One region of the Neisseria arctica genome, then DNA from elsewhere that is predicted to be linked to it. Evidence: predicted binding sites of a transcription regulator. Region 1 holds the regulator's gene; the other holds the start of a gene.
What was found. Region 1 encodes sigma-54, which starts transcription at its own class of promoters, with help from an activator protein. Its sites were predicted from a motif close to CTGGCACGCTTCATGCTT; they were not measured.
Positions count from the first base shown of each region.

Region 1 (16,541 bases):
TTCTGCTTTGGTAACCTGGAAGCGGCCTTCATCATGGTTTTTGCTGCCGGTGAATTTCCAGTAGGGGCCGTCAACCAAACCGAATTTTTGGAATGAGTTGCCGCCTAAGGTAACGCCCGAGTGGCAGGCAATACAGCCGTTGTCGATAAATGCTTTTACACCTTTTCGTTCTTGGTCGTTCAAAGCACTGATATTACCTTTGAGATATTCATCCCAGCGGGTTGGTGTCAGCAAGGTGCGTTCGAATGCCGCAATTGCGTCAGTGATATTGGCAAAGTTGATCTCGCCGCCTTTATCCGGATAGGCGGCTTTGAACATTTCTTGATACTCGGGAATATGAGAGATTTTGGCCGCAACGGATGCTTCGTCAGGCATCGCCATTTCTACCGGATTGAGTAACGGGCCGCCTGCTTGTGCTTCTACATCGGGTGCACGACCATCCCAGAATTGGCTGCCCAGCAAAGCTGCATTTAGGGCAGTAGGTGAGTTGCGGGCACCTAGCTGGCTTTTATCACCGGGACTAGTCGGTAGGTTGTCAACGCCATAAGAAGCCAAGTTGTGGCAAGAGTTGCAGCTAACAGTATTGCCGCGTGATAAGCGTGGTTCATACCATAATTGATGCCCTAATTTGACTTGCTCGTCTGTGAATGGGTGGATTTTCTCCATTTCTGAGCGATCGGGTAGTGGTTGGAAAATACCTTGTGCTTTGGTCAGCAGATCTTTATCTTCAGCGGAGGCATTGCTATTGTCATATTGGGCTTGTGATGCTGATGCGGTTGGAGCCGATGCGGCACTTGCAGCTGCAGGTTGCTCTGGAGAGGATGCGGATTGCTGTTGGTTACAGGCAGCCAAAGCAAATAGCGTAGCTAATCCCAGTGCGGACTTTTTCATAGTAAGTTTCATTATGGTTCCTTTCTGAATATTTTGATTGTGTTCGTCAGGTAGTGGCAGATATGGTAGTTTTCCCTTTGGGTAGGTATCGTTATGTGCTTGGTTAGAGTATAGAGTGGTTGTTTCTTGGAAACTTTGCCTTAAGTCAATCTTAAAATTAGGTATGCTTATGCTATTGGTTTATTTTATCAGGGCAATAGTTTTAGGTTAAGTGTGGCGGTACTCAAAATGTAGCTGAGGATTATTAAAAAACAGTGATGAAGTACAACATTTGATTCCTTTGTTGACTTTAGGATGTAGCGTGTAAAGGAGGGGGTATTAAAGCTTGCATGCGGGGCATGATTGTTTTAAAGTTGGCGGCAGTTTCGGAAAGTGAGAATGAGATGAAAATTACAGTGATAGGTGCCGGTGCTTGGGGAACAGCGTTGGCTATACATTTTTCCAAGCAGGGTCATGAAGTTTCTATGTGGGCGAGAAATGAAGCACATATGCGTGCTTTGCAACAAGATAGTGAAAATAAGCGATACTTGCCCGGATTCGAGTTACCAGAGGCTTTAAAGGCATGTACTTCCTTATCCGAAGCATTAAGCGGGAGCGAATTGGCTTTGATCGTTACCTCCGTAGCGGGTTTGCGTGATAGTGCCAAACTGTTGTCAGATAACGGCTATTCCCACCTGCCTGTTTTGGCAGCTTGTAAGGGTTTTGAACAAGATACCGGTTTGCTCACTTTCCAAGTTTTGAAAGAGGTTTTACCCGGTAATGATAAAGTCGGCGTACTTTCCGGCCCTAGTTTTGCACAAGAATTAGCTAAACAGTTGCCCTGTGCGGTAGTGCTGGCTTCAGAGAACAAACCATGGATCGAGAGCGTGGTACAGCAATTAAATTCAGGCGTGATGCGTTTGTATGGTAGTGAAGACGTTATTGGTGTGTCAGTTGGTGGAGCAGTGAAAAACGTCATGGCTATTGCCACAGGTCTTTCAGATGGCCTTGAATACGGTTTAAATGCACGTGCCGCTTTGGTAACCCGTGGTTTGGCTGAGATAACCCGACTGGCAGTGGCCATGGGCGCGCAGCCGAAAACCATGATGGGTCTGGCCGGCATGGGCGACTTGATTCTTACCTGTACCGGAGCGTTATCCCGTAACCGTCGGGTGGGGCTGGGGTTGGCTTCGGGTAAGGAATTGCATCAAGTGTTGGTCGAAATCGGTCATGTTTCCGAAGGTGTCAGCACTATTGAAGAAGTATTTAACACGGCGTGTAAATATCAGATCGATATGCCGATTACCCATACATTATTGCAACTTATCCGTAAAGAATTGACGGCCGAGCAAGTGGTTGAGCGTTTGATGGAGCGCGAAGCACGATTCGAATAAAGCCAATTCGGTAAATTTTCTAAGGCCGTCTGAAAAGATTTTCAGACGGCCTGATTTGACAGTACGCATACATCAATCTATGCTTGCAGCCATAATTTATTTTCCTGGTATGACAAATTATGAACCAGTCTTTGGAAAAACTTGAGGTCAGCGTTTATCAGCTGGCACAGAAATTTGAAACCGTAGTCGGTGAGAACAAGCGTCTGCATGAAGAAATTGCCCGTTTGAAGGCAGAACAAACCCAGCAGAAAAGTGAGCACCAGGCGGCCGTTGATGAATTAAGCGAAGCATTATTGGTGCAAGTGGGTAAGTTAAAAGAGGATCTGCAGAGTAAGATCGACGGATTAATGGTAGAAAACCAACAATACCGCGATTTATTAGAAGGTAGCGCAATGCATATCCGGACTTTGTTGGCAAGATTGCCGAAAGAGACGCAAGAATATGAGGGTGAATTATGAGCCATGAGCAAGTCAGTATCCATATCATGGGACGCCAGTTTAATATCGGTACTCCTCCGGAAGAAAAGGCTACCTTACTGCAGGCAGTCGAGTTATTAAATCAAAAAATCGATGCAATCAAACAAAACGGCAGAATTGTTGAAACCGATAAAATCGCAATTATGGCCGCCTTAAATGTAGTACATGATTTATTAAAAATGTCACTTAAAGATGATTTGGCAATCGGCGAATTTGAGCGTAAAATAAATGGCATGGTTGAGGTTTGCGATAAAGCCCTGTCAAGGCTTTCGAATTAAATCAACAACCAACAGTTTCTTCTTTTCCCTGCGGTGTTCGCGAAGGCATACATTCCTTTGAACCAATAAGTTCGCTTCAGGTTGCCGAGAGTAGTGATGGGAGCGAGCGTCGTTTATAGTCGATGCACCCGAAATCACCCCGAGGTGACCGCCTTGTCAGCAAGGTTCAAGCGGATTCAGCCTAAACGACATTTGCGGGGATTCAATTTTAAGAAATACCACCTATTGGGTGGTATTTTTATTCTATGGTATATCATGACATAGCACTTGCCGGGGCTTAGAAATGTATCGTATGCCAGACTCTTTGCGTTTTAAAATTTAAATGATGTTTTAAGCTGATGCTTGAAATACAACACTTTGGATTAGCCCTATTCTTAGAGAACCGGTAAATACTTTATACGGCGTCAATTTGATTGACAGAAAACTGATTTATCACTAGAATCGGTAGCTTTCTATATATTTGTTTGGATTCCTCCTTATGAAAACCTTTTCAGCCAAACCGCATGAGGTGAAGCGCGAATGGTTCGTTATCGACGCTCAAGATAAAGTTTTGGGTCGCGTTGCTGCCGAAATCGCCCACCGTCTGCGCGGTAAACACAAGCCAGAATATACTCCTCACGTTGATACCGGTGATTACATTATTGTAATTAATGCCGACAAATTGCGTGTTACCGGTAACAAAGCGTTGGATAAGAAATACTACCGCCATTCAGGCTATCCCGGTGGTATCTATGAGCGTAACTTCACCGAAATGCAAGAAAAATTCCCTGAGCGCGTTTTGGAGAAGGCCGTAAAAGGCATGTTGCCGAAAGGCCCCTTAGGTTACGCCATGATTAAAAAATTGAAAGTGTATGCAGGTGCCGAGCACGGCCATGCCGCACAACAACCTAAAGTATTGGAAATCTAAGGACACGACATGAACGGTAAATATTACTACGGCACTGGCCGCCGCAAAAGTTCAGTGGCTCGTGTATTCCTGCAAAAAGGTACAGGCCAAATCATCGTAAACGGCCGCCCTGTTGATGAATTTTTCGCACGTGAAACCAGCCGCATGGTTGTTCGCCAACCTTTGGTATTGACTGAAAATGCCGAAGCGTTTGATATTAAAGTAAACGTAGTTGGCGGTGGTGAAACCGGCCAATCTGGTGCTATCCGCCACGGTATCACCCGCGCTTTGATTGATTACGATGCAGCTTTGAAACCGGCTCTCTCTCAAGCTGGCTTTGTTACTCGTGATGCACGTGAAGTTGAACGTAAAAAATTCGGTTTGCGCAAAGCACGCCGTGCGAAACAATTCTCAAAACGTTAATTGTTTATCCAAAAAAGCCCCACAATGTGTGGGGCTTTTTTTATTTTCTACTGTTACCGTGTAAGCTCATAATTTTATTGGGCGAGATATGTTGATTCCATAATGCCGACTATTATTTTGTTGTTGGGGAAGGTTTTAATGGGAGATAAGATGGTTCATAAGTTTGTTATATACCGGGTTGAGGTAACAAAGTTGTCGGTGTCTAAATGAAAGATTTTGATCTTCTGTTGCTTATGGTAATCATATGTTCGGCAATATAAATAAGGCTGAATGTTTATTTTGATTAAAATATTGTACTTTATGAATTTTTGTAAATTTGTGCAATTTCACTACTGATTTTGGAGAGACTTGGTATCCTGTACTGGAGATATATAAGCTTTATTGTCTTTGAAATGGAATGCTAAATAAAGCGGAAGTATGTGTAACTAAGTTATGTTATAAAGCTTATGCTTGCTGTTAGCGATTAGCTAGTAATTTTGAAATATTTTATTAGAATGGGAAAAAATTATGGGTTGGTTAGGTACTATTATTGTAGGTTTTGTCATCGGTATATTGGCTAAGATGTTACACCCTGGTAAAGACAATTTGGGTTTTATTATGACCACTTTGTTAGGTGTGGGTGGTTCTTTATTGGCCGGTGCGGTTGGTGAGGGATTAGGCTGGTATCATGCAGGTGAAGGGGCTGGTTGGATTGCATCAACTATATTTGCAGTGATTATTTTGGCTATTTATACACGTGTGGTTAAGAAATAAGCATTTGTTTGCTGGACTATAAAGTTCATTTTGGGGCGGGGATGGAGTTTTCGGATTTCATCCCTAAATTTTTTATACATATGGCCCGATATGACAAAATTTTCAGAATCGATTCAGTTTTATTAAAAAATGCCTATGCCGTCTTAAAAACAATTCGATAGCGGTTAAATAAAAATACGCAAACAATATAGGTTTGCGTATTTTAAAATATTTGATTCTCAAAATGGTGATTTGATTAGCTTAACGGCTCAAGCAATTTGGCAAATGCATCGTTGAATTGTTGTAAGCCGTCTTCTTGTAAGCGTGAAGCCAGCGCTTCTACATCAATCCCGAGAGCTTCCACTTCAGCTAAGTGTGCCAATGCTTCTTTAGTATTGGCTGTTAATGTATTAGTTGCTACGCCATGATCTATAAAAGCTTTTAATGTAGCATCCGGTACGGTATTAACTGTTTCTCGGCCAATCAGGTTGTCTACATAGAGAGTATCTGGATATGAAGGGTTTTTTACGCCGGTAGAGGCCCAAAGTAATTGGACACGGTTTACATTTTCGTTAGCAAAAAATTCTTGGCTGAAGAAGTTCTGCCAGTCAAGATAAGCGGCTTTTGCTAAAGCAATGGCGACTTTCCCTTGTAAGTGGCTAGGAAGTGTCGTATCCAGAGCATTATCAATGCGTGAAATGAAGAAACTGGCCACAACTTGTATGTGCTTGGTCGGTAAACCGGCTGATAAGCGTTTTTCAATACCACGTTGATAGGCAGCATAAGCTTTTAGTGTTTGTTTGCGTGAGAATAACAGTGTAAGGTTAATGCTGAGGCCGTCTGAAACCAATTGTTCCAGTGCTTCGATGCCTGCATCTGTGGCAGGTACTTTGATCATAACGTTTTTGCGATTGATTTCTGCATGTAAACGCTTGGCTTCGGCAACCGTACCTGCGGCATCGTGTGCCAAATCCGGAGATACTTCTAAGCTTACAAAACCGGTTTTGCCGCCGCTTGATTCGAATTCCGGCAGGCATACGTCGCAAGCGGCTTGTACATCGGCAACGGCCAGTGTTTCATATCGTTGTTTCGGGTTAAGACTTTGTTCTTTTAAAGCGGTGATTTCATCTTTGTATAATGCATCGCCAGCAAAAGCTTTCTGGAAAATAGCGGGGTTTGATGTTACGCCGCATACACCTTGTTGCAACATTTTTGCCAATTCGCCGCTTTGTATCAGCGAGCGTGACAGGTTGTCCAGCCAGATTTGCTGTCCTAAAGCTTTAACGTCGGATAAAATGGTCATCTCTGAGGCCTTTTTGAGTTGAGAATAGATGAATAATCCTACCTTGAAATGGCGTATTTGAATAGAGTAGGGAACCAAAAGAATGAAAAATCAGGCTGTACAATATTTGGATTGGGCACGTCAGGTATTGCAGACGGAAATACAAGCCTTGCAAGAAGTTACGGCAGACTTGGATGATAATTTTTCACAAGCCGTCGAGGTCATTAAAAATTGCCCAGGGCGTATTGTGGTGATGGGTATCGGCAAATCCGGACATATCGGCCGAAAAATTGCGGCAACGTTGGCTTCGACGGGTACGCCTGCATTTTTTGTACATCCCGCAGAAGCTGCGCACGGTGATTTGGGAATGGTGGTGGACGGAGATGTGGTTTTGGCTCTTTCGAATTCCGGGGAGAGTGATGAGGTAACCGCCATTTTACCCGCTATTAAACGTAAAGAGGTAAAACTGGTATGTATTACAGGGAAGCCGCATTCTACTATGGGGCGTTATGCCGATATCCATATTACTTGTGCCGTTTCCGCCGAAGCATGCCCGTTGGGCTTGGCTCCGACTTCCAGTTCGACGGCAATGTTGGCTTTAGGAGATGCTTTGGCGGTGGCCTTGCTGAGGGCTAGAGAATTTACACTGGACGATTTCGCTTTGAGCCACCCGGCCGGAAGTTTGGGTAAGCGCTTGCTCTTGAGGGTACGGGATATTATGCATACAGGTGAAGCCTTACCCTTTGTGTTAGAGGGCACTTCTTTAAAAAACGGCATTATCCGTATGAGTGCTACAGGATTGGGGATGCTGGCCATTGTAGATCTGGAAAACCGTATCAAAGGTATCTTTACCGACGGCGATTTGCGCCGTTTGTTTCAGCAACGTGATGATTTTACCGGTTTGTATATGGATGAAGTTATGCATTTGAGCCCGCAAACCATTTCTGCCGATCAGTTGGCGACAGAAGCCTTGAAGCAGATGCAGCAAACCAAAGTAAGCGGCTTGTTGGTTGTTGATGAGGAGAAAAGGTTGGTGGGTGCGTTGAATATGCATGATTTGCTGAAGGCACGTATTATATAAAATATATGCAAATTGAATAAAAATAGGATTTAAAATTAATGAACCTTTCTCCCGAATTGGAAACAAGAGCCAAAGCCGTTAAGCTACTGATTATGGATGTGGATGGCGTGTTGACCGATGGTCATATCTATATCCGTGATAACGGTGAAGAGATTAAGTCGTTTCACACTTTGGATGGGCACGGTTTGAAAATGTTACAGAATAGCGGTGTCAGAACGGCGATTATTACCGGCAGAGATGCGCCGTCTGTCGGCTTGCGTGTTAAGCAATTAGGTATTAACTATTATTATAAAGGCATACACGATAAAAAAGCGGCCTATGCTGATTTGCGCGCCCAAGCAGGAGTAGAGGAGCATGAGTGTGCTTTTATCGGTGATGATGTGGTTGATTTGCCTGTTATGGTACGCTGCGGTTTGCCGGTTGCCGTACCTGAAGCACATGATTTTACTTTGCGGCATGCGGTTTATATAACGAAGAAGCAGGCAGGAAGAGGTGCGGTACGCGAATTGTGTGATTTGATTATGCTGGCACAGGGAACATTGCAGCCTGCACTGGAAGAGTACATTAAATGATAAAAAAATGGCGAGGCGGTTGGCTGTTTCCGCTGGTTTTGGCACTCGGTTTAGGAGTGTTGAGCGCCTGGTTGGGGCGTATTAGCGAGCTGGATATTGAAGAGGTGGCATTGAATCCGAACGAACCCCAATACTCTATGAGTGGTATTGATGGCCGTCGCTTTGATGAAACCGGCCGTCTGAAAGAGAATCTCAGTGCGAGAAAGGCTTGGCAGTTGCCTAAAAGTGATGATGTTTATTTTGCCGAACCAAATTTGGTGTTATACGGAGAAAGTGGGAGACTGTATGATGTAAATAGCAGTGAAGCCCGCTACAATACAGAAAACCGCCAAGTGGTTTTTGAAAAAAACGTGGTGTTGACCAAAGCGGCTGAAGCGGGACGTCCGGCCGGAATCTTGAAAACATCGAGTTTGACCGTAGATACCCAAAATGAAAATGCTTATACCGATGCAGCGGTTGTGTACCAATACGGACAATCGCAAGGTACGGCACAAGGTGTGCAATACAATCATCAAAAAGGTTTCCTAAATTTACCCTCGAGAGTGAAAGCCATTATTTATGACCCGAAAAATCCTTAAAAGCGCGGCATGGGCCGTATTTTTGGCTGCTGCGCCTGTCGCTTTCGCATTGGAAAGCGATCGTAATCAACCAATTGAAATCGAAGCAGACCAAGGCTCGCTTGATCAGGCTAACCAAGTAACCACTTTCAGTGGGAATGTTATTATCAAACAAGGTTCGCTCAATATCCGTGCCGGAAGCGTAAAAGTTTCGCGCGATGCGAAAGGGCAGCAGCTAATGGCGGCAACGGGCAATCCTGTCCGTTTCGGGCAAACGCTGGATGGTAATAAAGGCCGTGTCGAAGGGCAGGCCAATAATGTCGAATATTCTTCGGCAACAGGCATCGTGAAGTTGACCGGTAATGCCAAAGTTCAACGTGGCGGAGACAGGGCGGAGGGGGCCAGCATCGTTTATAATACCCGCACGGAAGTTTATACCGTTAGCGGCAGCAAGGTTGCCTCCGGTAAAGGCGGTAAGCGGGTAACCGTAGTTATCCAGCCTAATAAATAATTTTGAGCTCAAGATTCATCCGTCAGGCCGTCTGAAATTGACAGAAGCATTTCAGACGGCCTTAAAAACGTTTACAATAACCCCAATCACTTTTTTGAGTTTTCCTATGAATGCTACGCACAGCCGCTTACATGTCGCAAATTTACAGAAAGCGTTTAAAAAGCGCCAAGTAGTGAAAAACTTTTCATTGGATATTGAAAGCGGCGAAGTTGTAGGCTTGCTTGGGCCGAACGGGGCAGGTAAAACCACCAGCTTTTATATGATTGTCGGCTTGATTGCCGCGGATGCCGGTACGGTACAGCTCGATGGGCGGGAAATACGTCATCTGCCGATTCACGAACGCGCGCGGTTGGGTTTGGGTTACCTGCCCCAAGAGGCGTCTATTTTCAGAAAAATGACGGTAGAGCAAAATATCCGGGCGATCTTGGAAATCAGCTTGTCGGATAAGTCGAAAATCGACAGCGAATTAAACCGTTTGTTGGCCGATTTAAATATCGAGCGTTTGAGGGAAAGCCCTGCACCTTCTCTTTCTGGAGGAGAGCGCCGTCGCGTGGAAATCGCCCGTGTATTGGCTATGCAGCCGCGATTTATTTTGCTAGACGAACCCTTTGCGGGTGTAGATCCGATTGCCGTGCTGGATATTCAAAAAATCATTGAGTTTTTAAAGGCACGGGGTATCGGTGTATTGATTACCGACCATAATGTACGGGAAACCCTACGCATCTGTGATCGTGCTTATATTATCAGTGAAGGTACCGTATTAGCCTCAGGCGAACCTGATGAGTTGGTCAATAACGAGCAGGTACGCGCCGTTTATCTTGGTGAAAATTTCGATTATTAACATTCTTTATGAGCAGCCAGACTTTCCGCCTAAAACTGAAACAAACCCAGCAGCTGAACCAAAATTTACAGCAGTCTTTGCGTATTTTGCAGCTGTCGGGTTTGGAGTTGGAGCGGGAGGTGGATGATTGGTTGCAGGATAACCCCCTGCTTGAAAGGGTTGAGGCTGATTTCCAGTCTGAGCCCGAACGAGTTTCCGCTGCACCTGCCCGAACCAACCAAATCGGCGGCGAAGAGGCCGAAGATGTTTGGGCGACTATTGCCGATGAAGATAATTTCCACGAATACTTACACAAGCAAGTCAGCGAGCATCCCCTGAGTGCCGAAGAAGCGGCCAAAGTTCATTTTCTGATTGATTTTCTTGATGAACAAGGCTATTTGACAGATAGTCTTACCGATATTATCGAGCATACACCGCTAGAATGGATGTCGGATGAAGAAGATATCCAGCATGCTTTGGATTGTTTGCAGCAGTTTGATCCCGCAGGTGTTGGCGCTTCGGGTTTGGCTGAATCGTTGCTGTTGCAGTTGCAACGCTTGCCGGCTTCTTCCGCGCGCCAGTGCGCTGCACGGATCACTTTGGAGTATCTGGATGACTTGGGTGGGAGCCGGCAGCAGAATGTGATTAAATTAAAACGCGAGCTTCCGGATGATGCAGATACTATCCATCAGGCATTGGATATTATCGGTAGTCTTAATCCTTTTCCAGCTTACGGTTTTTCAGGAGGAGAACCTGCCGGTTATGTTCAACCCGATGTATGGGTTAAGGAAACTGCCGAGGGATGGACTGTTGGAAGTAACGAACAGGCATGGCCTCAAGTACGGGTTAATCAAGAATTTTACGACTTGCTGAAGAGCAGCCACGATGTGGATCCTGTGTGGAAAGAAAAAATTACCGAGGCACGCCAAAAAATCGAAAGCTTGGCACACCGTAAAAGTACGGTATTGCGTTTGGCGGAATATATTGTTGAACGGCAAGCCGATTTTTTTATTTTCGGTGAAATCGGGCTGACGCCGATGCTGTTGAAAGATGCCGCTGTCGATTTGGGTGTTGCAGAAAGTACGGTGTCCCGAGCTGTTAATCATAAATATTTGGCTTGCCCGCGCGGTGTGTTTGCGTTACGCTACTTCTTCACACAGGCAGTAGATGCAGGTGAGGACAACGAAGGAACCAGCCAAAGTGCAGTTAAAGCGATGCTGGCTCAATTGGTGGAGTCTGAAAATAAATATAAGCCTTATTCGGATCAAGCTTTATGTAAAATGTTGTCGCAGCAGGGGATTGAGATTGCACGGCGTACCGTTGCCAAATATCGCGAATCGATGAATATCGCTCCCGCCCACCAACGCAAGCTCGCACGGTAAGTATTTTTCTCCAATCCGTTTCAGGCGGATTGGAATTCTCAACCGAAGGAGTATAGTTATGAACCTGAAAATTACCGGTCTGAATTTCGATGTTACCGAAGCTATTAAGAATCACGTTGCCGGTAAACTTGAGCGGATTAACCGCCATGCGGAAAATGTGATTTCGGTGACCGTCACCCTTTCGGTGGAGAAAGTTAACAATAAGGCAGAGGCTGATGTACATTTGGCCGGTAAAAATTTGCATGTCGAAGCTGTTGAATCAGATATGTATGCGGCGGTAGATGTATTGATGGACAAACTTGACCGCGCCATTTTGAAGCATAAGGAAAAACGCAATGATGTGCGCTCGGCTCCGGTTCCGGCTGCCGAAGAATAATGTTCTATATTTCTTTTGAAAAACCCTGCTCAGGCAGGGTTTTTATTTATTTATGCCGTCTGAAAGTGTTTTCAGACGGCATATTTGAGGAGATATGAAGAAGGCGTGCCGCACTAGCGTTTGGTGCCGCTTAAACATGCCCAACCGTTATCGATTTGAGCAGGCGCCAAGTCGAACCACTGGCCGTAGATGCCGCTCATTTCCTCTACTTGTTCTTCGAGAATACCGGATAAAACGATACGGCCGCCTTGTTTGGTACGGCCAGCCAGCATTTCACCGAGCATGCGCAACGGATTGGCCAGAATATTGGCAACGACTACATCGAATTGGCCCTGTGGTAAAGCATCCGGAAGATAGAAATGGGCGCTGACATCGTTTTGGGCGGCATTGTCGTTACTGGCGCGGATGGCTTGTTCGTCAATATCTACGCCAGTAGCACTGCCGGCGCCGAGTTTGAGTGCGGCAATGGCCAAAATCCCTGATCCGCAACCATAGTCCAGTATGCTTTCTCCGCCTTTTAAATTGTTATCCAGCCATTGAAGACACAAATGTGTAGTCGGGTGGCTGCCGGTGCCGAATGCCAACCCGGGATCAAGTTGGAGGTTGACTGCTTGGGCATCCGGTACTTCGTGCCATGAGGGAGTAATCCATAGGCGGTCGGAAATTTTAATCGGGTCGAATTGTGATTGCGTAAGGCGAACCCAATCTTGCTCGGGCAGAAGTTCGGTTTCATAAACGGGGATGTTGATTCCGCATTGTTGTGCCGCCGCAGCGATAATCGGATCAACATCGGCTTGTTCTTCAAATAATACGATCACTTTGCTTTGCTGCCAGATTTGCTCGGTCGGCATGCCGGGCTCGCCGAAAATAGCTTGTTCGTTGGCGGTTCCGGCATAGGCGTCTTCAATGGCGGCTGAAAGGGCACCGTGTTCCATAAGTGCGTCTGAGAGAGGCTCCGCGATATGATCGTTGACGGCAATGGTGGTTTGTTGGTAGGCCATAATTTCTTTCATGTAAATTAAGGAGCCGTCTGAATGGTTTCAGACGGCTGATTCAGAATAGGTTCATTTTAACGGAACGGCTGCAATTTAAAAAGGTTTGAGGCCGTCTGAAAAAGCGGGCTTTACACGTCGGTATGATCCATCAGCCCTTTGGCGACTTTATCGGGTGTAAAGCGTACCGATTGAGGGTAGGGATAGAAATCGTCAAACAGGCCTTGTTCGAGCAAGGCTTTTTTCCCTTGCCAGAATTCAGGTGTGAGCAGGTCTTTGTGGTGTTGCAGGAACACTTGCTTCACATCAGGTTCGCCTAGTAGAAACGGGCCGAACTCTTCGGGAAAAACGTCTCCTTTGTGGACCGGATACCAAACCTCACCCGACATTTCGAACTCGGGATTGGGGGCGGGCGGGATGGCGCGGAAGTTGCAGTCGGTCATATATTCGATTTCGTCGTAATCATAGAAAATCACGCGCCCGAAACGGGTCATGCCGAAGTTTTTATACAGCATATCGCCGGGGAAGATGTTGGCAGAGGCCAACTCTTTGAGGGCGTAGCCGTAATCGATGACGGCAGCGGCTTTTTCAGCGGGTTTTGCCTGCTGCATAAAGAGGTTGAGCGGTTTCAAACGATACTCGACATACACGTGTTTGATAATCAGCCAGTCGTCGTTTTCTTCGATTTGTTCGGGCGCCAGTGTGCGCATTTCCTCAATAAATTCTTCACTGCAACGGTTTTTGGGCAGCGGTACATTGGAAAACTCCAAAATATCCGTCATCCGCCCGACGCGGTCATGTTTTTTCACCAAAAGATATTTTTGCCGCACATATTCGCGGTCGAAGTCTTTATTGGGGCCGAACTTATCTTTGATAACTTTGAAAACGTAGGGAAAAGAAGGTAGGGTGAACACCGTCATTACCAAACCTTTTACGCCGGGAGCGAGGATAAATTGGTCGTGGGAGTATTGGAGGTGTTGGGTAAATTCGCGCCACCAGATATTTTTTCCCTGCTTATGCAGACCCACCATGGTATAAAGATCGCCTATGGAACGGACTGGAAGCATATTGTGCAAAAAGCGTACATATCCGCTGGGTACGGGCATATCGACTAAGAAATAGGCTCGTGCAAATGAGAATAAAACGGCAATTTGTTTGGGGTCGAAAAGTGCTGTATCGACAATCAGCTTGCCGTTAGCGTTGTGCAGAACAGCCAGTGCAAAGGGATGGCGGACGCTGCCGTTGATAATCTGCCCGAAAATGTATGCGCCCTTATTCCGGTAAAAAGGTGAGTTCAGCACCTGAACATGCAGGTTCATTTCTTCGGGCGGCCAATCGGTTTGGAAGTGTCGTTTGGCAGCCCGCAAAATATTGCTGATGTCTTTGCCGATATGGGCAAACGGAACATTCCAGCCGAAATGAAAGAGGATATCGCGCATACAACCACGCAGGCCTTGTTTGCTGGGGTAAAACGAGCTGAAAGTGGGCGGGTCCGAGTCGATATATTCTGTGCTGGTGGCCGGTTTTACAAAGATGAATTGATTGTTGTAATACTCTTTTGAAAGCAGGCGGGTAGATACGGAATTGAAAAAAGTTTCTGCCAATTCGGGCTGTTTGTGGTTCACTAAAAGCGCAATATATTCGGTTTTGGCCGCCGCCCATACTTCATCGCTCAGCGCATTGGCGGCATGTTCGCGGCGCAGTGTGTCTACTGCCTCGGAAACCCGCTGATCGTACATCTGGATACGTGTGGCCACCAAATCCTGAATGCCGCGCCAGTTGCGCTCTTCGAAAAACGCCTTGGCTTTGGCGGTTACTTCGCGGTAAAGACGGTAGTGTTTGTTGAAGCCGGCAAGCATGGTTTCTGCAACCGCGCGCCCTTGAAGTTGCGATAGTTGTTGTCGCGTCATGATTTTCCTCAATACTTTGTAGATTTTTTGGCCTGGTTCATTAGTTCAGGCAGCCTGTATTTGATTGTTTATACAAGCGATTGGTTTATAAGTCTAACCTTATAAAGTTTCGGATGATTTTGCAAGCCGCTTGTTTGCTATGACCGTGATTGACCGGGATATTCGGTAGGGTGCTTGAATATTTTTCAGACGGCCTTATATAGGTAAAGATAATTTATATTGAAAGACTGTTGGATACAGGATATCGAAAATGAGCGAACAAAATACCCATACCGAAGAGAATATCGACAATGCAGCCGCTCCGGAGACAGCCGAAGCAGATGCTCAAGAGCAAGCCGTACCGCCTACATACGAAGAATTGCAGGCACGCGTAGAAGAGCTGGAGGGCATGCTGAAAGACGAGCAACTTCGCAGTTTGGCCAATGAGCAAAATTTGCGCCGCCGTCATGTTGAAGAAATCCAATCGGCACACAAATTCGCCGGCCAGAAATTCGCTACCGAAATGCTGCCCGTGAAAGATTATTTGGAGATGGCGCTGCTGGATCAAAGCGGTAATTTCGATGCCCTTAAAATGGGCGTTCAGATGACGCTGACCGAGCTGCAAAAAGCTTTCGACAACACTCAAATCACCGAAATCACCCCTCAGGCCGGAGAAAAACTCGATCCGCACCGTCATCAGGCTATGCAGGCGGTAGAGAGCGAGCAGGAGCCTAATACCATCGTGAGCGTTATGAAAAAAGGTTATGCCTTAAACGAACGCGTATTGCGCCCAGCTATGGTTGTGGTCGCAAAAACTACTGAAGAGTAAAGTTTAAAATGAGTAAATATAACAAACGGTATGAATATTCTTTCAACGACTGGGTACAAGATAATTTTACTGAGTTTTTGCCAGATTATGTCGAAGTAAGTACAGGCGATTATGGATGTCAAGGTGGTTCTTTGGATAGCGAAGAGTTTGAACGCATTGATGTCATTGATTACAAAGAAGGTGAAAATTGTATCCAGTTCACCTTTAAATTATTTGTTAATGCTAACGTGAGTGGTGAGGTTGGTGGCTTTCATGAACCTAATGAGCCAGATAATATGTTTTCCGTTTTTTGTGGGATTGCTGTCAATGATTGTATAGCTATAGGCCATAAACAACATAATGATATTGAGTGGGAATTTTCAAGTAAGGGCAATTACAAGATAGAAAATTTAAGCGGAGAATATTTGGATTAAGATATTTTTATTGCTATTTTCAGATACCTATGTTGGTAAAAATAGCTATCTGAAAACAAATAAAACTATATTTCTATTCAAATATTTGATTTTGAAGTAAATAAAAAAATATCCACAGGTGCTTGAAAACACCGCAATCCCCCTTATCTTGCATAACAATGCTGGGCACCGTGCTAGAAACAGCAAGTAGCCCCAAAGAATTATTCAATCATTAAGGAGCTATAAATCATGGCAAAAGTAATCGGTATTGACTTAGGTACAACCAACTCTTGTTTGGCTATTTCGGAAAACGGCCAAACTAAAGTGATCGAGAATGCCGAAGGCGCACGTACCACCCCGTCAATCATCGCTTATTTGGACGGTGGTGAAATCTTGGTCGGCGCACCGGCCAAGCGTCAAGCCGTAACCAATGCAAAAAATACTATTTATGCCGCCAAACGATTGATCGGCCATAAATTCGAAGATAAAGAAGTACAAAAAGACATTGACTTGATGCCTTTCGAAATCATCAAAGCCGCCAATGGCGACGCTTGGGTGAAAGCACAAGGTAAAGAGCTGTCTCCGCCGCAAGTATCTGCCGAAGTATTGCGCAAAATGAAAGAGGCCGCCGAAGCTTACTTGGGTGAGAAAGTAACCGAAGCCGTGATTACCGTACCGGCTTACTTCAATGACAGCCAACGTCAGGCAACTAAAGATGCCGGCCGTATCGCCGGCTTGGATGTGAAACGTATCATCAACGAACCGACGGCCGCAGCATTGGCGTTCGGTATGGATAAAG
Region 1 covers NZ_CP091510.1:396,349-412,889, forward strand. The annotation lists gene LVJ86_RS01700 (cytochrome-c peroxidase) at 1-903, opposite strand, end outside; gene LVJ86_RS01705 (NAD(P)H-dependent glycerol-3-phosphate dehydrogenase) at 1,275-2,264, shown strand; gene LVJ86_RS01710 (hypothetical protein) at 2,384-2,722, shown strand; gene LVJ86_RS01715 (cell division protein ZapA) at 2,719-3,018, shown strand; RNA gene ssrS (6S RNA) at 3,041-3,223, shown strand; gene rplM (50S ribosomal protein L13) at 3,497-3,925, shown strand; gene rpsI (30S ribosomal protein S9) at 3,935-4,327, shown strand; gene LVJ86_RS01735 (GlsB/YeaQ/YmgE family stress response membrane protein) at 4,835-5,080, shown strand; gene tal (transaldolase) at 5,316-6,362, opposite strand; gene LVJ86_RS01745 (KpsF/GutQ family sugar-phosphate isomerase) at 6,445-7,422, shown strand; gene LVJ86_RS01750 (KdsC family phosphatase) at 7,461-7,994, shown strand; gene lptC (LPS export ABC transporter periplasmic protein LptC) at 7,991-8,572, shown strand; gene lptA (lipopolysaccharide transport periplasmic protein LptA) at 8,553-9,062, shown strand; gene lptB (LPS export ABC transporter ATP-binding protein) at 9,169-9,903, shown strand; gene rpoN (RNA polymerase factor sigma-54) at 9,912-11,264, shown strand; gene hpf (ribosome hibernation-promoting factor, HPF/YfiA family) at 11,323-11,640, shown strand; gene prmA (50S ribosomal protein L11 methyltransferase) at 11,754-12,641, opposite strand; gene aceK (bifunctional isocitrate dehydrogenase kinase/phosphatase) at 12,764-14,542, opposite strand; gene grpE (nucleotide exchange factor GrpE) at 14,793-15,350, shown strand; gene LVJ86_RS01795 (hypothetical protein) at 15,359-15,763, shown strand; gene dnaK (molecular chaperone DnaK) at 15,992-16,541, shown strand, end outside.

Region 2 (16,541 bases), 280 kb from region 1:
AAAGGCCGCCTTCACCTCAGGCACATCAATAGATTTGGTCATCGTCCGTGACGATCAACTCAGCACCCTGCTCGAATGGTTAGGACAAAGGTCAACAGCCATCCTTAATGAAATCAGCAAAGAACAATCGGATTCGGCCCAGCAGGGCGGTATGCTGTATGTGGATAACGAAGAAGCCGAAGATGGTCCGATTGCCCGGTTCATCCACAAAACCTTATCCGATGCCCTTAGTGCCGGCGCTTCAGATATCCATTTTGAATTTTACGAACAAATGGCTCGCGTACGTTTCCGCGTAGACGGGCAGTTGCGTGAAGTAGTCCAACCTCCCGTAGCCGTACGCGGACAATTGGCTTCACGCATCAAAGTAATGGCAAGACTCGATATTTCCGAAAAGCGTGTACCGCAAGACGGTAGAATTCAAATCGCATTTCACAAACATGGCCGCCCGATTGACTTCCGTGTCAGCACACTGCCCACCTTGTTTGGCGAAAAAGTAGTGATGCGGATTCTGAATTCAGATGCCGGCTCCCTAAATATCGACCAACTCGGTTTCGAGCCTTTCCAAAAAGAATTACTGCTCGATGCCATTCACCGCCCCTACGGCATGGTTTTGGTGACCGGTCCGACAGGCTCGGGCAAAACCGTCTCACTGTATACCTGTCTGAATATTCTGAATACCGAAAATGTAAACATTGCCACGGCGGAAGACCCGGCAGAAATTAATTTACCCGGCATTAACCAAGTCAACGTAAATGACAAACAAGGTCTTACCTTTGCCGCTGCCCTGAAAGCATTCTTGCGTCAAGATCCGGACATTATCATGGTAGGGGAGATCCGCGACCTTGAAACGGCCGACATCGCCATTAAAGCCGCACAAACCGGTCACATGGTATTCTCAACCCTACACACCAATAATGCCCCTGCCACTTTGTCCCGCATGCTCAATATGGGCGTTGCCCCATTTAATATCGCCAGTTCGGTCAGCCTGATTATGGCACAGCGCTTGCTACGCCGTTTATGTCCAAACTGTAAAGCACCTGCCGAGCGTCCACCGCTGCCGGCACTGAAAAAAGCAGGTTTTTCAGATGAGGATATTGCAAAAGATTGGACGCTATACCGCCCCGTCGGTTGTGACAGCTGCCGGGGTAAAGGATTCAAAGGACGTGTAGGCGTCTATGAAGTTATGCCGGTCACCGAAGAAATGCAACGCGTGATCATGGAAAACGGCACCGAAATTGATATCCAAAATATGGCTTATAAACAAGGCATGGTAGACTTACGCCATGCAGGTTTATTAAAAGTTATGCAAGGGCTGACCTCACTAGAAGAAGTATTGGCAAATACCAACGATTAAAGGCTGAATAATGAGTCAAAACCAAAAAAAGAGCAGCATTTTTACTGCCAGAACCAAGGGAAAGCGTTTTAGCTTTGAAGGGAAAAACACCCATACCGACCAACTCGTCCGCGGTGAAGTAGCTGCAAAAGACGAGGATGAAGCACGCAAAAAACTTCAGCGCCGCGGCATCAAACCTATCCGTATCAGTAAGGTAAAAGAAGTTAGAAAACGTCGTATTACGCAAGAAGACATCACCGTTTTCACCCGCCAATTGGCAACCATGATGAAAGCCGGGCTGCCATTAATGCAGGCTTTTGAAATCGTTGCACGCGGCCATGCCAACCCGGCAATGACCCAAATGCTGATGCAGATACGCGCAGAGGTAGAGCAGGGCAGCTCATTATCCCGTGCATTTGCCAAACATCCGAAATATTTTGACCGTTTTTACTGTAATCTGATTGCGGCTGGTGAAACAGGTGGGGTGTTGGAAGGCCTGCTGGACAAATTGGCTTTATATAAAGAAAAAACCCAAGCAATTAAACGTAAAGTTAAAAGTGCTCTTACCTATCCTGTTGCAGTCGTTACGGTTGCAATTGCCTTAATCATTATTATGATGATGTTTGTGTTACCAGCGTTTAAAGAAATATATAGCAATATGGGAGCTGAGCTACCCGGATTGACATTGATTATGATGTCTATTTCTGATTTTTTTGTTGCCTATGGCTGGTTAATCATTTTGGGTATCATTGCAGGTATATTTATTTTATACAAATTTCATGAGCGTTCACCATCATTTCAAAAGCGTGTAGATACCCTACTTTTACGTTTACCTATTTTCGGAATCATCGTCCGAAAAGCGACTATCGCACGTTGGGCACGAACTACATCTACTCTTTTCGCTGCAGGGGTACCACTAGTTGAAGCATTAGATTCTGTAGCAGGGGCTGCCGGTAATATTCTATACGAAGAAGGAACTCAAAATATTCGTGCCAAAGTTAACCAAGGTTTGTCTCTTACATCCAGCATGCAAGCCACAGACCTCTTTCCAAACATGGTATTACAAATGGCTTCGATTGGTGAAGAATCCGGCTCTCTTGATGATATGTTGAACAAAGCTGCTGAGTTCTATGAAGATGAAGTAGATAATGCGGTCGGCCAATTATCTACACTGATGGAACCTATTATTATGGTCGTGTTAGGCTCAATTATCGGCGTAATACTGATTGCCATGTATCTACCGTTATTTAATCTTGGTAACGTGGTGGGCTAATATGGATTGGCAAACTTTTGCACCTTTCGCCATCCCATTGGCAACCCTATTCGGCCTGCTAGTCGGAAGTTTTTTGAATGTTGTGATTTACCGTACCCCTATCATGATGGAGCAGAGCTGGACTACATTTGCAAAAGAGCATTTGAGTATTCCTCTAACCGATGAAGAACGGCAACCCTTTAATCTGATTAAGCCCGACTCACGCTGCCCTAAATGTGCCTCACCGGTAAAAGCTTGGCAGAATATTCCCGTTATCAGCTATCTTTTACTGAAAGGAAAATGCCATCATTGCCACACACCAATCAGTAAACGCTATCCGCTTGTTGAATTGTTAACCGCCGCATTATTTGCCACCGTCGCTTGGCAATATGGTTGGAGTTGGCTCACATTAGGCGGCTTGGTTTTCACTGCATTTTTATTAGCACTAACCTTTATTGATGCAGATACCCAATATTTGCCGGATCAGCTGACCCTGCCACTCATTTGGCTTGGGCTTTTATTCAACCTAAATGGTGCTTTTATCCCCCTTACCTCCTCAGTTTTAGGGGCAGTAACAGGTTATATGAGCTTATGGCTGCTGTGCTACCTATATAAAATAGCGACCGGAAAAATCGGTATAGGCGGCGGTGATTTCAAATTATTGGCTGCACTAGGCGCATGGCTGGGCTTAGGCGTCTTACCCGTCATTGTATTCTCAGCAGCGCTTATTGGCATTATCAGCGCACTAATCACGCGTGTTTCGAAAGGCCAACCTTTTGCTTTCGGACCAAGCTTGGCAATTGCAGGCTGGTTGGTTTTTATATTTAACCAACCAGTACACACAGCCATCGAATGGTGGTTGCGCTCCTCCGGATTTACAGGATGACTTACTGGATAGGGCTTACAGGCGGCATAGGCAGCGGCAAATCAGCCGTAGCGGCACTATTTTCCAAGCTTGGGGTTCCGCTGATAGATGCAGATAATATCAGCCGCAGTCTTACTGCAGAAAACGGCGCCGCCTTAATCCCAATACGAAACCTATTCGGCAATCAGATGTTTGATACAACAGGCCGTCTGAACCGTACTGCCTTAAGAACTTTAGTATTCAACAATCCACAAGCAAAAAAGCAGCTTGAAGCTCTGATGTTTCCGCTTATTTTGGATAATATCCGCTTACAACAGCAACAAGCAGCAGCCGTTTACGGTATTATCGAAATCCCCCAATTGATCGAAAACCCTTTGTTTTGGCCATTAGTACAGCGGATTTTGGTAATAGACGCTGAAGAAAGCATACAAATCAAACGCGTCATCAGCCGGAGCGGCTTATCAGAACACGAAATCATCCGTATAATGGCCAATCAAGCCAACCGTCGGCAACGTTACAAATTGGCTGATGATGTATTGGCCAACAATACCACGCTTGAAATATTAAACGATAAGGTGCAAAGACTACACACCTACTATCAAGAAATATTCTCCCACTCACAACAAAAAACTTCATGATTCGCTTCGAACATCCACTCTCCGAACGTGTACGCAGCTTTCTGCGTATCGAGCATCTGTTTAACCGTTTTCATGCTGAATGTGAGCGCGATAACGGTCCATGGGCACACCATCTGGCTCTCTTCACATTATTTGAAATTATGGAGTGTGCTGCTAGGGCAGAGCTCAAGCTTGATATACTGCAAGAATTGGAACGGCAAAAAAAACTCCTTTCCTCAAGCAGATTAACCGCCTCGGAAATTACCTTGCGACATGAAGAGTTGCAAAAAGTAGCGGAAAATTTACAAGGTATCCAACAAAAATTTGGCCAACACTTACGTGAGAATGAGTGGCTGATGGCTATCAAACAGCGTATGCTGGTACCGGGCGGCACAAGCCCGTTTGACCTATCATCTTACTATTTCTGGCAACAGCAATCATTCGAATACCGTTTGGCCGATCTTCACCGCTGGATTGCCACCCTAATGCCTACCTATCACGCTATCAATACATTATTGAATATCTTGCGCAGCAATACGCGCGCCGTAGATTGTATTGCAACAGGTGGAAACTACCAGCACAACAGCTTGGCACAAAATATCCATATGCTCACCATTGAGTTGGACTCCAACCGCCACGCCCTACCCGAAGTTTCCGCCAATAAATATTTTACCCACATACGCTTTCTTTCCGCTTCCCAAGAATGCGCCCGCGGTCGTCCTATTACAGAAGATGTTCCTTTCAAACTGATTATGTCGAGTTTCGATCCTGTTGTAGTTTAAAAACTAAAACCCATTATGAAACAAACAGAATTTCCGATCGTTAAATGCCCAACCTGCGGCAACTCCGTAGCTTGGCTTCCTGAAAGCCTCTACCGCCCATTTTGCAGCCAGCGCTGCAAGCTTATTGATCTAGGATCCTGGGCGAACGAAGAATATACCGTTGAAGCTCAAGAGGATAATATAGAAACCTTGCAATAATAAAATATATTATTTTTCATATAGTTACATATTTACCATACTTATCACATAAGTGGTATTACGATTATTTTTCAAAAATAAATCCGAACAAAACCATTTTAATTTAAAACATCAAATCTAATTTCAAGTTTTCATCTTAAAAACCTACATATCTACCTAGAGCCCAAATATAAAAATACCTAGCCGGGTATTTTTATATTTCTATTTACGAAAAACACATAATCCATTCTTAAAAATTCAAGCTAAAAATATCTACCATTTTTTCAGACGGCCTTTAATACTGAAAAGCCATCTACTAATAAAAAAACATTGAATATTATTGCTTCAAATTTGAGATTATTTTTAACGGCAGCTGCTTCAATTAGAGCTAATACACAATTCCTGACAAAAAGTGGCATATTCTCACAAAAAAAACGGCACTTGACATAAAAGTGTAATACAAGAAAAAAACAATTTCTGACAAAAAGCGGCACATACCTGCTTAGGATACATTTAAAAAAAATGTTATTCCAGGCAAACCATTAAAAATTAAAAAATAAAATTAAAATAATCAATAGTATAAAAAAATTCCCATATCTATCACCATATTTGGCACACCCTATGCTACATATCTCACATCCACCGAGCAAAATAGTTTGGTGTAAGCTGTAAATTCCTTCTCTTACTAAACTGTATGACCCGCTAAACCTGAACAGGCCAAGCACATTACGGATATTTATAATAACAGCCCGGCCAACCGAGCTAAAAGTTTAATCACTTAACAAAACTGGAGTTTTAAAATGAAAGCAATCCAAAAAGGTTTTACTCTGATCGAATTGATGATCGTTGTAGCGATTATCGGTATTTTGGCTGTAGTAGCCTTGCCAATGTACCAAGACTATTCAGCAAAAGCCCAATGGTCTGAAGCACCAAGTATTTCAGACGGCGTGAAAAAAGATATAGCATTACACTATGGTCTAAATAATACTTGTTTAACAAATGGGGAAGGTGGCATTGCCGCTGAAGACGCTATTACTGGTAAATACGTTGATTCAGTTACCGCAGGTGGCACTGCAGCTGATGACGGTAGTGGCGGCTGCACAGTTACAGTTACCTTCAAAACCGAAGGTGTAAATGCGAAGTTAAGCGGCAAAACAGTTACTTATACCTTAGATCAGTCTGATAATAAGAGTGAGTGGAACTGTAGTTCTAACGTAGACAGCACTATTCTGCCTACTTCATGCTCTGCTGACTAAGTAATTAACCTATATACTACAGCCTAAAAACACCATGCCGTATGAATAAAGTTTTATTCATACGGCATGGTGTTTTTAATAATTATTTTTTAAACCAATATAATATGGTGTTGTTCTAAAAATAAGCAATCTGATTCGCACTTATCAATATATTCCATATCTCTCCCACCTTCAAATCCTTCCCCCCAACCCTCTGCCAGTCCAGATTCAGCACTATTTCTCCATATTGGGGATGCAACAACAGCAATCGGCAGTAGTCGGCATTCGGGGTAATTTGCAAAATCTCACTTGGCTGCCCTTCTTCATGGTTAAATACCAGCGCATGTTGCGGGATATAGCGTGTTTCATTGACATTATCCGCACCCAATAATTTGGCTACCCAAGCATTCACCGGGCGTTGTAAAACTTCTTGCGGCTTGCCGTATTGTATAAGCCGGCCTTTATTCATCAATGCCAAATAATCCGCCAAAGCCAAAGCTTCTTCAGGATCGTGCGTTACCAATATGGCAGGGACTTTTTGCCTGCGTATTTGCGCTTGGGTTTGTTCGCGCAATTGTTGGCGCAAACCTGTATCTAGACTGGAAAACGGTTCATCCAACAGCAGTAGTTGCGGGGATACCGCCAATGCTCGGGCTAAGGCTACACGCTGCTTTTCACCTCCTGAGAGCGCATCTACCTGTCTTTCAGTTTCGGCCGCCAACCCTACTGATGCCAATGCTTCTTCTGCCCTTACTCTGGCTTCCTCTTTTGAAATACCCTGCATTTTCAAACCGAAAGCGACATTTTGCCAGGCATTTAGATGGGGAAACAAAGCATAATCTTGAAACATCAAGGCAACACGGCGTTTCTCAGGCGGCGTGTGTGTTCGATTTTCACCGTTTATCCATACTTCACCGCTATCAGGCTCTACTAGGCCGGCTGCAATATTTAACAATGTAGACTTACCGCAGCCTGAAGGCCCTAAAATAGCCAGTATCGAACCGGAGGCCACACTCAAGCTGATATTGTCGGATACAATTTTGCTGCCGAAGCGCTTACAGATCTGTTTCAATTCGAGCATGGTCTCATCCTATTGGCAACAGCCGCCTATGTGGTTTATATAAATCTTAAAATTCATTTAAGATGGCAAAATTTTTCCCAAACCTACCGAAAATATCATTATCATTTCCAAGAAGGTTAAAAATACTTCATAAGCATTTGAATTTATTTTACTTAATGAATAATGCCGTCTGAAAACTTTTCAGACGGCATTATATAGTAATCTTCAATACAACTGCTTGAAAGGTATATAAAGTCCAAACACGCTATAACCGCGTGTTCTAATTTTGACTCCTAAATTCAGCCAAACCAGTTTAACCGGTGCAGCCATTGCGTTTCACAATTCCCACTCCTACTGCATCAGGCCCGATATAAGCACCCACTACCGGTGAAATCGGAATACCTGTTAAATGTACGCCTGTTTTTTGGTGTAGTTTGGCTGCAAAGCGGTTATAAAGATCAAGATTACCACCATACATGCCGCACAATACCAAATTATTCAAATCCTCACCTTGCAAACGGGCAGCCACCGCCTCTACAGTAGCATTTAAAACATCTTCGCTGTTGTTAGCAGTTTTAACCTTGGTAAGCGTATTATTGTGAAAACGCAAAACAGGCATTAAATTCAGCAAGCCGACAACCACAGCGCCTATCTTACCCAAAATGCCGCTGTTGACTAACTGATTCACCGAATGAACACTAAATATAATCTCTCCGCAAGGCCGCATCTGCTCCAATTTTGCAATAACTTCTTGCGGCGTATAACCTTCTTTTAATAATCGCATCGCCTCAAGTGCAAAAAAACCTTCTGGCATACCTGTAATACCTGTATCAAATACATAAATATCTAGCTCATCCGCCATCTCTGCTGCCACTTGACAAACCCGGCGGTAGGTTTCGCTGAGTTTGCTACTCAAAGTGGTGACAATCGCGCTATGATAGCCCAATGCTTTAAGATGCTGGAAAGTTTGGCGTAACAACTCGTATGAAGGAGGGAATGTATTGGGCATGTGGTTCGGATAACGGTACTGCCATTGATAAAATTCATCGGGCTTCAAATCCAGTCCGTCGGTATACTCATATTCAGTATCCGTACGGATGGTTAAGCGCAAAATTTGAATCAGGCTGTCGCGATCTAATACACTGTCCAACGAGCTGGTAGAAGTAGATAATACCGCACAGCGGTACATCTGATACGATCCTGCCATAAGACATTTCCCTTAGGTAGATATTTAGATTGACTTAAGAATAATCGGTAGAATTTCATGATAAACGGTATGCTATTTTTTGTCTACAATAACAATATTAACTATAAATTGCATTCCAATCTCAAGTGAAAAAATAAAAATAATTTATTTTTCAATACAATAAAATACCTTTCAGCCACTTATTATGCCATTTGATTTAACGCTATCAAAAATATTTTTGCCTATCTCACAAGCGTATAGGTAAACTTAACAATTTATTAATTTTTAATAATATTCAAATACTTAGATAGACATAAAATTCCGCTCCGCATATTCAATAAAATATGGATATGCGGAGCGGAATAAATAAATTCAAAACCGGCTGGTATTTATACCCAAATACCGGCCATATTCAAAACAAAAATCACAGTAAAACCGATTAAATAAACCAAACCAGCAACGGCCAGCAAATTCATCGGTACGGAAATGGCATGGCGGTGTGTGCTTCTTACCAGCGAATAATTTAACCACGCAATTACGGGAGCACTAAGGAAAGCTGAAATCATGGCAAAGCGCAGCATTTCTGCTAATGCACTGTTAAACCATAAAATAACCGCCAATCCGGAAAAAGCTGACCAGCAGGTCCAAAATACGACAGAACAATTGCTATACTGCTTACTTTTCGATAGCAAGCGCACGGTTTCCGCATTCACCCGGCCATAACCGTCTAACAAAGTGAGCGTAGTACCAAACATGCAGGCAAAAGCAATAAAAGCCACCAACAGCCGAGACCACTCTCCAATCGTGGCCGCATACATATCAATCAATTGCCCGATATACTTACCGCCAACCATCTCGACAGCTTCACCATTACCATATTGAACCAGTGCGCCAAGAGCCAAGAATATCAAAGCCAAAATAGTTGAAACCGCGTATCCGATATTAAAGTCGAACATAGCATCTTTATAATTAGTCGGATCTAACTTTTGTTTTGCCGTTACCCACATCGAGTTAATAGAGGTCGCCTCAAGCGGCGCCGGCATCCAACCCATTAATGCGATAATAAATGCTAGGGAAGCCATATTCCATGGTGAAGGTTCGACAAAATCCGGCACCATCTGCATGCCGCGGCTCGCAGCAATCATTGCCGCAGCAATGGTAGCCACAGTTAAGCTGATCATGATCAGCTTGGTAATACCATCTAAGACACGGTAATGTCCCAGCAAGAGTACAAGCAAAGTTGCCAGCATCACGCCGACCGCAAGCATATTGACCGATAAAGGCAAAGCCGGTATGGCCGTTTTCACGATAACCGCCGTAATTAACGCTACCGCACCGCTGCTAATAGTAGATGAAGCTACCGTCAAAAATAAAAAAATCCATATATAAACACGGCTTTTTTCGGCATAACCTTCAACCAAACTTTTACCGGTATCTAACGTATAATGGGTACTGAAATAAAAAAACGGATATTTCAATACATTAACCAACAAAATAACGATAGCCAGCTGCCAACCGTAAAGCGCGCCTGCCTGTGTAGAAGCGATCAGATGAGAACCGCCAACCGCAGCAGAGGCTAACAAAATACCCGGCCCCATCGCGCGCAAGCGGCTGCTCCAAGTAGATTTCTGATTTGCAACATTTGTTTGCATATTTCCCTCTTTGAGTAACTTTTTAATAATATTCCCTTTTCAGATGGCCTGAAATATCAAGCAAAACCATAGGATATACAACTGGAATACAGTCCGTTGGAGATATGATTTCAATATGTGATCAAGCGCAATATTTCTACTAAAATTTATTTTTCCACAAACATACGGCCAACTGTAAACACCCAGAGAAAAGTTTGCATATTAGCCTTATTCGATTAAATAGGCCATTTACCCAATTAGCTAATTATATTTAAAATATAAAAAATATAAAATTTATTTTTAAAATTTTATATTTTTTGAAATATTATTTCCGTAATAATTTATAATCAGCAGAGCTGTCGCTTTTTAAACAAGCTGATATTTTTATGCCCAAGCTTACCGATTAACCCCATTTTTCTACTTTTTTATTATTTATCAGTAAACAAGCCGTCTGAAAACTTTTCAGACGGCTTGAAAAATAAATTAACGGAACGACACTTCCATATACTCACAAACTGATTCCGCCTCCGGACAAAGTCAGCACACCCAATATACAAAACAATACACAAGCAGCCCAACGGATAGTTTTGGCCGGAATACGCTTCATCAACATTTCACCTACATATACGACCGGTACGGTGACCAACATCAAACCCAGCACACTACCGGCAACCACACCAACGGTATCTTGATATTTGGCGGCCAACAATACCGTAGCGATTTGGGTTTTATCGCCTATCTCAGCCAAGAAAAACAACACCAGCGTAGCTGAGAATGCACCGTATTTCAGCCAGCGACTGTCGGTTTCATCTTCTTTATCGGGTATCAGCAGCCACAGGCCGACGGCGATAAAACTGATGCCGACTATCCATTTCATCATATCGGGTGATAGAAACTGCGCCAGCCATGTGCCTAACAGCGCCGAAACAAAATGATTGAGCAAAGTAGCAATAAAAATACCGGCGATAATGGCATTTTTTTGGGCAAAACGTGCGGCGAGAAATAATGCGAGAAGCTGGGTTTTATCACCGATTTCGGCAATGGCAACCGCCAGCGTTGAAGAAAAAAAAGCTTCCATAATCGAATACTCAAAACTGTGGGCAAACAAAAAAGACACAACAGGCGCTGCCCACCGGCGGCTCTGCGTGTCTTAAGTCTTGCCTGTCTCGGTATCAAGATGCCGTTACCATGCCCTATGGCAATTATGTTGATAACGGCTCCGCACATCTGAAATATGCGGATGGCTACTCCCTTAAGAGCAAACTATCGGTATTTTAAATTTATTTAATCCAAAGGGCAAGCCGCAGCTGTTGAAAAAGGCCGTCTGAAAATTCTTTATACCCGGCAAATAACCATCTGGTTCAGGTTTTCAGACGGCCTCTAATTTCGCAAAAGCCGTATCCAGCTCTTTAATGCCGTTTTTGCCGAAATTAATGGTTAAGCGTGCCGATTCACCTTTATTTAATGCTTCGATGATAACACCCGTACCAAATTTGGCATGGCGTACATTTTGACCGATACGGAAACCGTCATAATCCTGAGCGGTCTGATAAGATCTGGTTTCTGATGCTTTGTTGGCTTTGGCAGAGCCGCCTATATAATAAGACTGCTTGGGCGATGCCGTGAGATAATGCAGCACTTTTGACGGAATTTCATCAACAAAGCGCGAACGTACCCCGAAATGCGTTTGCCCGTGTAGTAGCCGCTGTTGAGCCATACTCAAATATAAGCGTTTGCGCGCGCGCGTAATGGCCACATACATTAAACGGCGTTCTTCTTCCAAACCACCTTTTTCAGCCAAGCTGTACTCACTGGGAAATAAGCCTTCTTCCAAGCCGGTTAGGAATACTGCCTGAAATTCCAATCCCTTAGCCGCATGCACAGTCATCAGCTGTAAAGCTTCCTCTCCTTCTGAGGCCTGATTTTCGCCTGATTCCAAAGCTGCATTACTTAAGAAAGCCAATATAGGGAACAGCGGATTTTCTTCCGCACCTTCGGGCAAAATTTCAAAATTGCTTTCGTGCGGTTTGAAAGCCACGGCCGCATTGACCAATTCCTCTAGGTTATCCAGCCGTTCTTGCTGGTCTCCTTTTTGGTTTTTGTAATAATCGGCCAAACCGCTTTCGTGAATCGTTCCCAACAACATTTCCTGCAAAGGTACCGTAGGTGCTTGCGCCTGTAATGTTTCGATCAAGCGCACGAATGCCGCTACTTTGGCCGCTTTGCTCCCCATTGAACAAGCCGCCTGCCATAACGACACGCCCTGTTCCCGGGCTGCTGCCTGAATGTTTTCAACCGTACGGCTGCCGATACCGCGCGGCGGGAAATTGATCACACGCAGAAGTGCATTGTCGTCATCGGGATTGACTGCCAAGCGCAGATAAGCCAAAGCATGTTTGATTTCCTGCCGCTCGTAAAAGCGCAAACCGCCGTATATTTTATATGGCATACCCGAACGGAAAAGCGCCTGCTCAATCACGCGCGACTGGGCGTTACTGCGGTAGAGTACCGCCATTTGATCCAAAGGCCAGCCTTCCCTCTGCAAGGCTTTTGCCTCATCGATAATAAACTGTGCTTCGTCAAAATCGGTAGGTGCCGCATGAAAACGCAGCTTTTCGCCGTCTTCCGCATCGGTACGCAGATTTTTTCCCAACCGCTCGGCATTATTACCTATAACGGCATTGGCAGCGGTTAAGATGTTGCCGTCCGAACGGTAATTCTGTTCAAGCTTAATCGGCTCATCAATTGAAAATTCACGCATCAATGCAGTCATATTACCGACATGGGCACCACGAAAGCGGTAAATCGATTGGTCGTCGTCTCCCACGGCAAACACAGCGGCATGTTCGCCTGCAATTAATTTTAACCAAGCATATTGCAGCTTATTGGTGTCTTGAAACTCATCCACCAAGATATGATTAAACCGCTGGCTGTAATGGTTACGTAAAACCTCATTACGCTGGAGTAATTCATAACTGCACAACATTAATTCGGCAAAATCAACCACACCTTCGCGACGGCAGATTTTGTCGTATTCGGCGTAACACTCAATCATACGTTGGGTATGCGGATCAGGGGCATGCAAGACGTCGGCGCGCAAACCGTTTTCCTTTTGCGCATTAATAAAACCCTGTAGCGAACGCGGTGCAATGATTTCCTCGGCAATATTCAAAGATTTCAGCAAGCGTTTGATCAAAGAAAGCTGGTCGCCGCTGTCAAGAATCTGGAAGGTCGAAGGTAACCCGGCATCTTTATGATGCAAACGCAAAAAACGATGGCACAAACCGTGAAACGTCCCCAACCACATCGCGCGTACGTTTACCGGCGTCATCGCGGCCAAACGCATTTGCATTTCCTTGGCGGCCTTATTGGTAAAGGTAACCGCCATAATACTGTGCACGCTCGCCTGCCCACTTTGCAACAACCAAGCAATACGCGTTGTCAGCACGCGTGTTTTGCCGCTACCTGCTCCGGCCAGCACCAGTGCAGATTGCGGCGGCCAGGTAACGGCGGAAAGTTGTTCGGGATTTAACCCGGAAAGAAGATTGGTATTCATGATACGTATTGTAACGTTTTTCATCTCTACCGAGTATTTTTCAGACGGCTCTAGAATCCAGCAATGCAGGTTGGGGGGAGTAATCGGTAGGCCGTCTGAAACTCTTTTGCCAACCTCATTCCAACGTACTTAAATCTGAATTTTTTGCGATGCGTCAGATAAAATTAAAGGTAGTCAATGCTAAGATAAAACCTGATGCGGCAATTTTATAATCAACCGTTTTCACAAATAAAAGGAGCAGCAAAATGGAAAACAAACTGGGGTTCAAACCCATACCCGCAGCCATCGCAGTAGGCTTGGCGCTGCTGATATGGTTTGTTATACCCGTTCCCGAAGGCGTAAGCCCTCAAGCATGGCACTTATTGGCTATGTTTGTAGGTGTGATTGCGGCCATTATCGGCAAGGCCATGCCCATCGGAGCGATTTCAATTATCGCCATCATGTTGGTCGCACTCACCGGCGTGACCAGTGAAAAGCCGGCCGACGCAATGAAAGACGCGCTTTCCAGCTTCTCCAGCCCGCTGATTTGGCTTATCGGTATTGCCATTATGATTTCCCGCGGTATTTTAAAAACCGGCTTGGGTGCACGAATCGGCTATTACTTTATCGCTATGTGGGGCAAGCGCACCTTGGGCATCGGTTACAGCCTAGCGCTTTCCGAGTTGATTTTGGCTCCCGTAACCCCTAGTAATACCGCGCGCGGCGGCGGCATCATACACCCCGTGATGAAAGCCATTGCCTCCAGCTACGATTCCGACCCGGAAAAAGGCACGCAAGGCCGTATCGGTAAATATCTGGCTTTGGTGAACTACCACAGCAACCCCATCACTTCGGCCATGTTCATCACCGCCACAGCACCCAACCCCCTAGTAGTCGATATCATCGCCAAAGCCACCAACAGCGATATCCACCTCAGCTGGGGCACATGGGCGTTAGCCATGCTTCTACCCGGCTTGGCCGCTATGCTGCTGATGCCGCTGGTACTCTATTTTGTCTATCCGCCCGAAATCAAAGCGACACCCAATGCCGCCCAATTCGCTAGAGAAAAACTGGCCGAACAAGGCCCCATGAACCGCGGCGAAATCATCATGTTGGCCATTTTTGTAGTATTACTGCTGCTATGGGCAGGCATTCCGGCCTTGATTTTAGGCGATGCGTGGAAAGTAGATGCCACTACTACCGCCTTTATCGGTCTTTCCCTACTGCTGCTCTCCGGTGTACTCACTTGGGACGATATCCTCAAAGAAAAAAGCGCATGGGATACCATCACATGGTTTGCCGCCCTTGTTATGATGGCCACTTTCCTAAACAAACTCGGCCTGATCAGCTGGTTCTCAGGCCTACTTGAAAACGGTATCGGCCACTTAGGTTTGGGATGGATGGGCGCATCAGCATTACTGCTCTTGGCCTATATGTATGCCCACTATATGTTCGCCAGCACGACCGCCCACATTACGGCCATGCTCGGTGCGTTTTATGTAGCGGGCATCTCCCTCGGTGCCCCGCCCATGCTTTTTGCACTGATGATGGCTGCCGCTTCCAGCATTATGATGACACTCACCCACTACGCTACGGGGACCTCTCCTGTGATTTTCGGATCGGGCTATACTACCTTGGCCGAATGGTGGAAAGCAGGCTTTATCATGAGTGTTGTCAATCTACTGGTTTTCGTGGTGATTGGCGGTATTTGGTGGAAAATCTTAGGCTATTGGTAATAGTCCATATCAAAAAAGCCAAGCAAATGCTTGGCTTTTTTACATTCTAAAACCCATAAATAAAAATATGAATTTATCTAAAAATAAAAAACCTAAACATCTCTGTTTAGGTTTTTTGAAAACTGGTGGGTCGTGAAGGATTCGAACCTTCGACCAACGGATTAAAAGTCCGCTGCTCTGCCAGCTGAGCTAACGACCCGAAGACGCGTATAATACAGAAACCTTTTTTAGCTGTCAACACTTTTTCTGTATTTTATTTTCTGTATTTTTAAACGTAAACCCGCCGCAAATAAAATACAGACCGTCTGAAAGGAATGAATACTTTTCAGACGGCCTGATTCATCAAGCTACTTAGGCGGCTTCGCTATCAAATCCGCTGTGGCGCAATAGTGCATCGATTCGAGGTTCGCGGCCACGGAATGCTTTAAAGGATTCCATCGCACTGCGCGAACCGCCCACGGCAAGAATTTCCATCCAGAAACGTTTGCCGGTAGCTTTAATATCATCGCTTTCTTCAAAAGCCGCATAAGCATCCGCACTCAATACTTCGGCCCATGAATAACTGTAATAACCAGCAGCATAACCACCTGCAAAAATATGGCCGAAGCTGTGGGCAAAGCGGTTGTATTCAGGCGGTTGCACCACGGCAACTTCTTTACGCACGTTTTGTAATACTTGCTGCCATTGTTTCAGACGGCCTGCCTCGGTTTCGCTGTAAATCAGCATATCAAACAAGGCAAACTCCATCTGACGAACCATAAACATTCCGCGTTGGAAATTTTTAGCCGCAACCATTTTGTCGAACAAGCTGCGCGGCAATACCTCACCGCTGCTTTCGTGAGCCGACATATCGGCCAACACTTCATATTCCCACACGAAGTTTTCCATAAATTGGCTCGGCAACTCCACTGCATCCCATTCAACGCCGTTGATGCCGCTCACGCCCAATTCATCAACCTGGGTAAGCAGATGATGCAAACCGTGGCCGGTTTCATGGAACAGGGTGATGATTTCGTCATGCGACAGGCGGGCTTCTTTACCGCCTACGGGCGGCGTGAAGTTGCATACCAAATAAGCAATCGGCGTTTGGGTTTGTCCGGCCTTATCACCTGCCGGAAAACGGCGTCGGCCC
Region 2 covers NZ_CP091510.1:117,036-133,576, reverse strand. The annotation lists gene pilB (type IV-A pilus assembly ATPase PilB) at 1-1,354, shown strand, start outside; gene LVJ86_RS00575 (type II secretion system F family protein) at 1,365-2,606, shown strand; gene LVJ86_RS00570 (prepilin peptidase) at 2,608-3,471, shown strand; gene coaE (dephospho-CoA kinase) at 3,468-4,088, shown strand; gene zapD (cell division protein ZapD) at 4,085-4,849, shown strand; gene yacG (DNA gyrase inhibitor YacG) at 4,865-5,047, shown strand; gene LVJ86_RS00545 (pilin) at 5,827-6,282, shown strand; gene LVJ86_RS00540 (ABC transporter ATP-binding protein) at 6,398-7,342, opposite strand; gene LVJ86_RS00535 (DegV family protein) at 7,635-8,528, opposite strand; gene LVJ86_RS00530 (NRAMP family divalent metal transporter) at 8,897-10,159, opposite strand; gene LVJ86_RS00525 (TMEM165/GDT1 family protein) at 10,647-11,216, opposite strand; yybP-ykoY riboswitch at 11,225-11,395, opposite strand; gene LVJ86_RS00520 (UvrD-helicase domain-containing protein) at 11,508-13,694, opposite strand; gene LVJ86_RS11020 (hypothetical protein) at 13,693-13,827, shown strand; gene LVJ86_RS00515 (DASS family sodium-coupled anion symporter) at 13,952-15,409, shown strand; tRNA gene LVJ86_RS00510 (tRNA-Lys) at 15,533-15,608, opposite strand; gene LVJ86_RS00505 (M3 family metallopeptidase) at 15,761-16,541, opposite strand, start outside.
Region 2: LVJ86_RS00545 (pilin) is a predicted target of sigma-54. The motif match lies at 5,636-5,653, and genes of this name have one in related genera.